Regions from separate parts of the Streptomyces sp. NPDC002787 genome, predicted to be linked through region 3. Evidence: riboswitches for the same ligand, from Rfam matches in the RefSeq annotation. Region 3 holds a riboswitch; each other region holds the start of a gene.
The links. A riboswitch is a leader RNA that binds a small molecule or an ion and turns the genes downstream of it on or off. The one in region 3 is predicted to bind cyclic di-AMP.

Region 1 (3,264 bases), on a different contig from region 3:
CGCTCGCCGACTCTGTGCACGCACTCGGGATGCAGTTCGGCATCTGGGTCGAGCCGGAAATGGTCAATCCGGACAGTGAGCTGTACCGGGCGCACCCGGAATGGGCGCAGTTCCAACCGGGTCGAAAGCGGACGGAACTGCGCAATCAGCTCGTGCTCAATCTGGCGCGCGAGGACGTCCAGGAATACCTCTGGGAGCGGCTGGACGCGCTTCTCTCCAGTGCGCCGATCGACTACGTGAAGTGGGACTTCAACCGCTGCTTCACGGACGCCGGCTGGCCCGGGGAGTCGTACCCGCAGAAGCTGTGGGTCGAGCATGTGCGGGCCTTCTACGCCCTGCTGGACCGGCTGCGGGCCGCGCATCCGGGGGTGGCGTTCGAGTCGTGCTCGGGCGGCGGCGGCCGTATCGACCTCGGGGTCATGGCCCGGACGGACCAGGTGTGGACCTCCGACAACACCGACCCGCTCGACCGGCTCGCCATCCAGCACGGCTTCAGTCAGATCCACCCGGCCCGGATCATGGCCGCGTGGGTCACCGACAGCCCGAACAACCAGCTCAACGGCCGGGTCAGCTCGCTGCGGTTCCGCTTCGTCAGTGCCATGGCGGGTGTGCTCGGTGTCGGCGGGGACCTGACCGAGTGGACCGAGGAGGAGCTGGCCGAGGCGCGGGACTGGGTCGAGCTGTACAAGGAGATCCGGCCGGTCGTGCAGCGAGGCGACCTCTACCGGCTGCGGCCGCCAACGGGCGGGCTGAGCGCCGTGCAGTACGTGCACGGTGACGAGGTCGTCGTGCTGGCCTGGCTCCAGGCGCAGCACTACGGCGAACCGCTCGCCCCGCTCCGGCTGCGCGGCCTCGACCCGGCAGGAACGTATGAGTGCCGCGAAACGGGTGAGGTGTATCGGGGTGCCGTGCTGTCGCATCACGGATTGCGGACCGGACTGCGCGGCGACTTCGATGCGGCAGTTATCCGCCTCCGTCGCACATGAGTGAACTGTCCGAAATGGAGCGGTAATTCCAACACGCCCTGGAATAAAGGCTACTGGGTCGTAGGTGCGTGAGCAGCGTCATATTCGTGACCGTCTGTCGCCGTCATGTCCATGTAATTCCGGACTGTTTCCAGGGCGGTTGGAAAACGATTAAGGTCGGTCTTTTACGGAGCGTAATCATGAATTGATGTAAGGATCAGGGAGGAAGACGCACAGGAAGTCCCAATGGTTGTCTCTGTGGGCACAAGTCGCTTACGTTCGGCGTCAATCCGGACGGACGCCCAATCCTGCCGCCGACCGGAGCCGAGTACCGACCCGATCCACGGCAGGAGCGGGGGACCCACAGGTAGTACCGCCTGTTCCGGTCTCCGGAACGGCTAGGGGTAAAGCCGTGCGCAAGCACGGCCGGACATCTCCAGTCCGCACCCGACAGCTCACCTCGCAGGCGACGGAGAGGAATTCGCCATGCCCGCGAAGGGTAAGCACCGCCGTCCGAAGTCCCAGCGCTTCACCCGCTCGATCGCCGCCGCCGGCACCGGTGGCGCGGCGCTCGCGCTGCCGCTGATCGGCGCCGCAGGCGCCCACGCCGCCACCCCGACGGCCGCCGTCTCCGGCGTTTCCGAGAAGACGGCCACGATCACCGCCGAGAAGGCCGCGGCCGAGGCGGGCGCACGGATCGAGCAGGCTGAGAAGGCCGCGCAGGCGGAGAAGACCGCCACCAAGAAGGCGGCGACCAAGACCTATTCGGTGAAGGTCGGCGACTACCTCTCGAAGATCGCGGACGAGCAGGACGTCGAGGGCGGCTGGAAGCAGCTCTACTCGGACAACCGCGAGGCGATCGGCTCCGACCCGTCGCTCATCCACCCGGGACTGAAGCTCACGATCGGTGAGCGGGCCCCGTCGAGCGGGACGCCGCAGTCGTCGGCGAAGACCCAGCCGTCGCAGTCGTCGAAGTCCACCCAGTCGTCGAAGTCCTCCGGCTCCTCGACGCAGGAGTCGAAGGACACCCAGGCGTCGACCTCCACGTCGAGCGGGCAGTCCTCGTCGTCCAACGGCTCCGGCTTCAGCATGCCCCTCCAGGGCGCCAGCATCGGCACCGCGTACAAGACCGCCGGCAGCATGTGGTCCAGCGGCTACCACACCGGCGTCGACTTCGTGGCGCCGACCGGGACCAGCCTCAAGGCCGTGGGCGCGGGCACCGTCGTCTCCGCCGGCTGGGGCGGCGCGTACGGCAACCAGGTCGTCATCAAGCTCGCCGACGGCTACTACGCCCAGTACGCCCACCTGTCGTCGATCTCCGTCTCCGCGGGCCAGTCCGTGACCGGCGGTCAGCAGATCGGCCTCTCCGGGGCGACCGGCAATGTCACCGGACCGCACCTCCACTTCGAGATCCGCACCACCCCGAACTACGGCTCGGACATCGACCCGGTGGCGTACCTGCGGTCGAAGGGCGTCGGCGTCTGAGGCTGACGCGTTCGTTCGCACCCCGCCGGTTGTGACAGGCCGGACCCCCTTGATCCCGGGGGTCCGGCCTTCGGCGTGCCGTGGCTTGGTCGAGGGGGTCTCGACAGTGGTGTGACCGTGGGGAGAGAGTGATCCTGTAAGCGCTTTCTGTCTTCTGGGTCACCTACACAAGGAGTGTCATGGCCACCCGCAGAGCCTTTGGGGTCCTCGCTGCCGGTGCCGCTGTCGCGGCGCTTGCTCCGGCCGCGGTCGCGAGTGCGACGTCGCGTCGGCGGCGGGGGCGGCTGATCGCCGGGGACGGATTTCGGCACGGACTCGGTCGGTGGGCCGTGGAGTTGGAGAGGGGTGGCTCGGTCACGGCCTCGGGCGGGGTGCTGGACGTCGATGTGCCGGCCGGGGCGACCGTGTGGTTCAAGCGGAGGCTGGAAGGGCCGTACGTCATCGAGTACACGGCCACGCCCGTGTCCGAGGGAGGCGTCAATGACCGTGTCTCCGACCTCAATAACTTCTGGAACGCCGTCGACGTGCGTTCACCGGACGATGTCTTCGCCACCCCGCGAGGTGGTGCGCTCGCCGAGTACGACTACCTGAAGACCTATTACTCCGGCTACGGGGCCAACTACAACACCACGACGCGGCTGCGTCGGTACGTCGGTGAGGCGGGTGTGCGGCCGTTGGTCTTCGACTACACCGAGCCGTTGCTCGTCGCGAACGAGCCGAACCGCGTACGGATCGTTTCGGACGGCCCCACCGTGCGCTGGTGGAACAACGGACGGCTTGTGTTCGACTACGTGGACCCGGAGCCGTACACGGG
Region 2 (3,264 bases), on a different contig from region 3:
GGCTCGGTACGGTCGCGGGCCGCGCCGACGAACTGTGCCGGTTCGCGGTGCTGTTCGGCGACCCGAAGCTCGCCCTCACCGCCGTCGACCGCGTCCTCGACGTGACCGCCGAGGAGGTCCAGGAGATCGCCAAGGCGCGTCTGAGGCCCGACAACCGCGCGGTGCTCGTCTACGAGCCCGTCGACGGCGAGGAGGACGACACAGAGGAAGCCGCGGCGCAGGCCGCCGAAACCACCGACGAGACCGAGGAGTCGGCGAAGTGACCGAGCTCGCGACCATGGACTTCCACCCGCAGCCCCAGGCCGGCGAGGCCAGGCCCTGGGCGTTCCCGGCGCCCGAGCGCTCCACCCTCGACAACGGTCTGACCGTCCTGCGCTGCCACCGTCCCGGCCAGCAGGTCGTCGCCGTCGAGGTCCTCCTCGACGCGCCCCTGGACGCCGAGCCCGCCGGTCTCGACGGTGTGGCCACCATCATGACCAGGGCGTTCTCCGAGGGCACCGACAAGCACACGGCCGAGGAGTTCGCCGCCGAGCTGGAGCGCTGCGGCGCCACCCTCGACTCGCACGCCGACCACCCCGGCGTTCGGCTCTCCCTCGAAGTGCCCGTGTCGCGGCTGGCGAAGGCGCTCGGCCTGCTCGCCGACGCCCTCAGGGCCCCCGCGTTCGAGGACAGCGAGATCGAGCGGCTGGTGGCCAACCGGCTCGACGAGATCCCCCACGAGACCGCCAACCCGGGCCGCCGGGCCGCGAAGGAGCTCTCCAAGCAGCTGTTCCCGGCCGACTCGCGCATGTCGCGCCCCCGCCAGGGCACCGAGGAGACCGTCGAGGGCATCGACTCCGCGGCCGTACGCGCCTTCTACGAGAAGCACGTACGCCCCGCGACGGCCACCGCCGTGGTCGTCGGCGACCTCACCGGCGTCGACCTCGACACGGTGCTCGGCGAGACCCTGGGCGCCTGGACCGGCTCCCCGGCCAAGCCGCGACCGGTGCCGTCCGTGACCGCCGACGACACCGGGCGGGTGATCATCGTGGACCGCCCCGGCTCCGTCCAGACCCAACTGCTCATCGGCCGGGTGGGCGCCGACCGGCACGACCGCGTGTGGCCGGCCCAGGTGCTCGGCACGTACTGCCTCGGCGGCACCCTCACCTCCCGTCTGGACCGCGTCCTGCGCGAGGAGAAGGGCTACACCTACGGCGTGCGCGCGTTCGGCCAGGTGCTGCGCTCCGCACCCGACGGCTCGGGCACCGCGATGCTCGCCATCAGCGGCTCCGTGGACACACCCAACACCGGACCGGCGCTCGACGACCTGTGGACGGTGCTGCGCACCCTCGCCGCCGAGGGTCTGACCGACGCCGAGCGCGACGTCGCCGTGCAGAACCTCGTCGGGGTCGCCCCCCTCAAGTTCGAGACGGCCGCCGCCGTGGCGAGCACGCTGGCCGACCAGGTCGAGCAGTACCTGCCGGACGACTACCAGTCGACGCTCTACCGCCAACTCGCCGCCACGGGCACGGTGGAGGCCACGGCCGCCGCCGTGAGCGCCTTCCCGGTGGACCGTCTGGTGACCGTCCTCGTCGGCGACGCCGCGCAGATCGAGGAGCCGGTCAGGGCCCTCGGCATCGGCCAAGTCACCGTCGTACCGGCCGAGTAGAAACCGGGCAGAACGACGCGCGTCTCCGGGGCCCTGGTGACTGAAGAGTCGCCAGGGCCCTCGTTTGTCCCTATTGATGGGGGAGGTTGCACGTCTGCCCTGTGGCGTACGCCTCAAAACCCGTGATCCGTTTGTTATTTCGAAGACGGCGCCCTTAGCGTCGGTCCGGCTGTTCGTCAGCAGTCCGCCGCAGCCGCGGCACCGGACAGTCATCGCCGAGTCCCCGCATGGCGCGAGCCAGGGGAGCCGGGGACCCACCGCAGTCCCTGGGGTGAATCGGGTGCCCTTCGCGAAGCGACGCGAAACGGGGGGCAGCCGTAGGAGACCTTCCTGCTCCGAACCCGTCAGCTAACCCGGTAGGCGAGAGGGAAGGAAAGGACCAGCCACTTCATGGCGTTCACCCGCGCCCCCGGGAAGCACCGCCGTCCCGGCCGTGTGAAGCGCGCGACCACGAGGAACGTGGGCGTCGCCGCTCTCACCACCACCGGTGTCATCGGCACCCTGGCAGCCCCCGCGCTCGCCGCGGAGGAGCCCGCCGTCGAGCAGACCGGTCTCAACCAGATCATCACCCTCGGCGACACGGTCGCCGACCAGGTCGACGCCCAGGCCGCCGCCCAGCAGCAGGCCGCCGAGGTCGCCGAGATCAAGAAGAAGGCGCAGGAGGAGGCCCGCAAGGCAGCCGCCGAGAAGGCCGAGCAGGAACGTGCCGCCGCCAAGGAGCGCGAGGAGATCAAGGCCCGCGCCGCCCGTGCGGCCGAGCGCGAGCGCCTCAACTCCTATGTCGCGCCCATCAGCGGCTCGTACATCTCCACCGGCTACAAGGCCGGCGGCGCCGTCTGGTCCTCCGGCAGCCACACCGGCGTCGACTTCCACGCGGCCTCCGGCACCGCCGTCCTCGCGGTCGGCTCCGGCACTGTCGTCGAGGCGGGCTGGGGTGGCGCGTACGGCAACAACATCGTCATCAAGATGAACGACGGCACGTACACGCAGTACGGCCACCTGTCGTCCATCGGCGTCTCCGTCGGCCAGACGGTCACCCCCGGCCAGCAGATAGGCCTCTCCGGGGCGACCGGCAACGTCACCGGCGCGCATCTGCACTTCGAGGCCCGGACGACCGCCGAGTACGGCTCGGACATCGACCCCGCCGCGTACCTGCGCTCGCACGGCGTGAACATCTGACGCCTCGCTCAGCTCTTCCCGGAAGGCCCTGGCTCACCGAGCCGGGGCTTTCCGCGTTGTGACGTACTCCTTGTCCGTTGTGACACACCTCCTGTCCAAAAAATATCCATGGATTCCGGTCCGCCATCGGAAATTCCGGCTCGCTGCAATAGAGTCACTGGAACACACGTCAATCATCGACGTTTCACGGGGATTAAGGCGGAGGTCGGTCATGCGTATTCCGGCGCACTCGGTATGCACGGCTATCCGCGACGACATCGTCGCGGGTGTCTACGAGCGCGGCAGCCGCCTCACCGAGGAACTGCTCGCGCGCCGGTACGGCGTCAGCCGGGTCCCCGTGCGTGAGGCGCTGCGCACGCTGGAGGCGGAAGGGTTCGTGGTGACCCGTCGGCACGCGGGCGCGTGCGTCGCCGAGCCGACCGAGCAGGAGGCCGCCG
Region 3 (3,264 bases):
GTACGTCCTGTACATTTTTTACAGAAGTCGATCAGAGGAGGCATTTCCCATGCCCGCGAACCGACCGTCGGCCCGCCATGTGCTGCCCGAGTTCACCGAGCGCACCAGTGCGGGTCACCGAACGATGGATCCGTACTCGAAGCTGCTGGAAGAACGGATCGTGTTCCTCGGGACGCAGATCGACGACACGTCCGCGAACGATGTGATGGCGCAGTTCATGCACCTCGAGTACCAGTCGCCGGACCGGGACATCTCGCTGTACATCAACTCGCCCGGCGGCTCGTTCAGCGCGATGACGGCGCTCTACGACACGATCCGATTCGTCACCTGCGATGTGGAGACGATCTGTCTGGGCCAGGCCGGGCCGTCCGCCGCGGTGCTGCTGGCGGCGGGCACACCGGGCAAGCGGTTCGTGCTGCCGGGGGCGCGCGTGCTGATCCACCAGCCGGCGTCGGCCGACCGGATCGAGGGGCAGGCGAGCGATCTGGCGATCCGGGCGGCGGAGTTGACGCGCAACCGCCGGAAGCTGGAGGAGATGCTCGTACGGCACACGGGGCAGAGCCCCGAGCGGATCAGTGCCGACATCGAGCGGGACACGTTCCTCGACGCCGAGGCGGCGGTGGAGTACGGACTGGCCGATCGGGTGATCCCGAGCCGTAAGACCTCGCGCACGCTCCCCGGCGCGAGGTGAGGCGTCGATGCTCCCACCCGAACTGCCGCCGCTGCCCGCGCTCACGCGCGCCGAGGCGGAGCTGATCGACCGTTACCTGGACGCGGTCGACCTCCTCGGCCGGATCAATCCGGCCCGCCCGGGCGACACGTACCGCGGGTTGCGCGCGGCGCAGGCGCTCGTCGCCAAGGCGATCGCTCTGCGCGACGCGCTCGAACTGATGCACAGGCGCGGTGAGAACGAGGTGCACGCCCCAACCCTCGCGCGGGCCCTGAGAGTTCTCGACGGCGAGCGCCGGGCGGCCCGTGTCGCGCTGCCGCCGGAGCCGGAGGACTCACCGGCCTGAACCGATCCCCGGCCGCTCGCCGTATTACTGACGGGGCGTCCGGCCCGGGTACGCACCCTCCGGACGGCCTAGCACGATCGACCCATCGGCCCATACGTCCAAAGAACCTGTGAAGTTGCGCGATCTGGCCACCGAACTGACGGAATGCATTATTCCGGTGCTGGTGCGGACCTCCTCGGCCACGTGGACACACCTACCGAAATCGTCCTGTCCACCCGAACGGGCGAGTGGTGAGTAAGACCACAAATCCCCGATTCCGTTGGGATTTTCGGACTTCCGTGCGTCAAGATCCCTTCCTGACGACAAGCCCCCGCCGCAGCGGCGGGGCGATCCGGGTGGACGCCGAGTCCTGCCGCCGCCCGGATGACCGGTCGACAGGATTGCATCGGCAGGAGTGGAGGACCCAAGCACGACGGGTCGCCGGAACGGTCACGCCATGACCGGGCCGAGCAGCCCTTGGGGTGAAGCCGCGTCAGCGGCCGGGCAACTTTGTCAGCCCGAATCCGACAGGTCATCCTTCACAGGCGGCTGACGAAGGGTTGCGCATGACTGCGCTGAATCGTGTCCCGTCGCTGTTGACCCGGGCCGGCACGGCCTCGGCTCTGACCATCGCCGCTGTCAGCGGCAGCATCGTGGTCCCGGGCGTCGCAGCCGACGCCGAGGCCGCCACGGTGGCGTCGAAGGCACTCAAGGTCGCGGCTTCCAAGAAGGGCTCCCCTTACAAGTACGGCGCCACGGGCCCAGGCAGGTTCGACTGCTCAGGGCTGACGCTGTACTCGTTCAAGAAGGCGGGCAAGAAGCTGCCCCGTACTGCCCAGCAGCAGTACAACAAGACGAAGCACATCTCCGCGAGCAGCCGCAAGCTCGGAGACCTCGTCTTCTTCCACTCGGGCTCGAACGTCTACCACGTCGGTATCTACGCGGGGAAGGGAAAGATCTGGCACTCGCCGAAGACGGGTGACGTCGTCCGGCTGCAGAAGATCTGGACGAAGAGCGTCTGGTACGGCCGGGTCCGCTGACCCACCGTCGGGGGGCGGCGGCGGAACGCACGGCCGCCCCCCGGCCTGCTCCTCACCCGCCCCCCGGGTCGCTCTTCCGCGCCCCTTGCACAGGGGCGTACCCCCGGCCGAACTGGTTACTCGTTCAGTCATGGCCGACGAAAGCACCCGCCCCGCCCGCAACGAGACGCCCCTCGAACGCGCCGACCGTAACTTCGCCGAGTTGCTGCAGGAGTTGCGGGTCACCCAGACAGGGGTGCAGATCCTCTTCGCGTTCCTGCTGACGCTGGCCTTCACACCGCGCTTCCCGGACCTGGACTCCGTACAGCGCGCCACCTACGTCACCACCCTGCTGCTGGCGGTCCTCGCGGCGACGCTCTTCACCGCCCCGGCCGCCCTGCACCGGCTGCTCTTCCAGCAGAACGCCAAGCCCACCATCGTCCAGGTCTCGTCCCGGCTGGCCACCGTGGGCCTGGGGGTGCTGATGCCGGCCTTCGCCGGGTCCGTGATGCTCGTCGTGGACGTGACGCTCGGCCGGACGGCCGGGATCATCGCCGGGGTCGGCACGCTCCTCGGGTGTCTGTTCCTGTGGGCCGTGCTCCCGAAGCTGGTGGGACGCTCCGAGCGCAACGGCAGCACGAGGACGCCGCGTCAGGACGGGACGGTCCCCGCCCCCCGGGGTCAGGACTCCGTCACGGCTCCTGCGGACCACCTGTCCTGACCGGCTGTACGGGGACCGTCCACGGCAGCTCGATCGCCACCGTCTTACCGCCCTCCCGTGTGGGTCTGATGCTCAGCCTGCCGCCGCACTCGGCGGTCAGCCAGCGGATGATGACCATGCCCCTGCCGTTGTCCTGCTGGACGGCGGCGGGCAGGCGCTTGGGAAAACGTGGATGGCTGTCGGTGACGCCGATGCGCAGGTGCTCGTCCCGGTCGAGCGCGATGTCCACGGTGAACGTGGGCGACTGACCGAGTGTGTGCTGGACGGCGTTGGTGGCGAGTTCGGACACGATCAGGCGCACGGTGTCCGCGATGTCCGTGTCACCCGGCAGGCCCCATTCGGCCAGCACGGTGGTGACGTAGTTCCGGGCAGCGGGCACCGAGGCGGGATCGCTCGGCAGAGTGACGGATGCTTCCTGGTGATCTGCCATGGCGAGGCGTCCCTTTCCCACGGGACCGGTGTCCGACAGGGAGCGGATGGTTCGACTACGGTCCCGGACTGGTGCTTCGCGCCAGACTGCCACTACCTG

Region 1: linked by a shared signal. The riboswitch ahead of ACWD26_RS32120 (LysM peptidoglycan-binding domain-containing M23 family metallopeptidase) and the one ahead of ACWD26_RS37940 (C40 family peptidase) in region 3 are both predicted to bind cyclic di-AMP.
Region 2: linked by a shared signal. The riboswitch ahead of ACWD26_RS30370 (M23 family metallopeptidase) and the one ahead of ACWD26_RS37940 (C40 family peptidase) in region 3 are both predicted to bind cyclic di-AMP.

What each region holds. Positions count from the first base shown of each region.
Region 1 is NZ_JBSFVC010000026.1:122,725-125,988, reverse strand. It holds gene ACWD26_RS32125 (alpha-galactosidase) at 1-986, shown strand, start outside; cyclic di-AMP (ydaO/yuaA leader) riboswitch at 1,289-1,447, shown strand; gene ACWD26_RS32120 (LysM peptidoglycan-binding domain-containing M23 family metallopeptidase) at 1,452-2,450, shown strand; gene ACWD26_RS32115 (DUF6250 domain-containing protein) at 2,630-3,264, shown strand, end outside.
Region 2 is NZ_JBSFVC010000024.1:48,786-52,049, reverse strand. It holds gene ACWD26_RS30380 (M16 family metallopeptidase) at 1-263, shown strand, start outside; gene ACWD26_RS30375 (M16 family metallopeptidase) at 260-1,648, shown strand; cyclic di-AMP (ydaO/yuaA leader) riboswitch at 1,852-2,026, shown strand; gene ACWD26_RS30370 (M23 family metallopeptidase) at 2,039-2,827, shown strand; gene ACWD26_RS30365 (GntR family transcriptional regulator) at 3,039-3,264, shown strand, end outside.
Region 3 is NZ_JBSFVC010000039.1:33,135-36,398, reverse strand. It holds gene ACWD26_RS37950 (ATP-dependent Clp protease proteolytic subunit) at 50-691, shown strand; gene ACWD26_RS37945 (hypothetical protein) at 699-1,016, shown strand; cyclic di-AMP (ydaO/yuaA leader) riboswitch at 1,388-1,558, shown strand; gene ACWD26_RS37940 (C40 family peptidase) at 1,562-2,035, shown strand; gene ACWD26_RS37935 (DUF6328 family protein) at 2,166-2,735, shown strand; gene ACWD26_RS37930 (ATP-binding protein) at 2,707-3,165, opposite strand.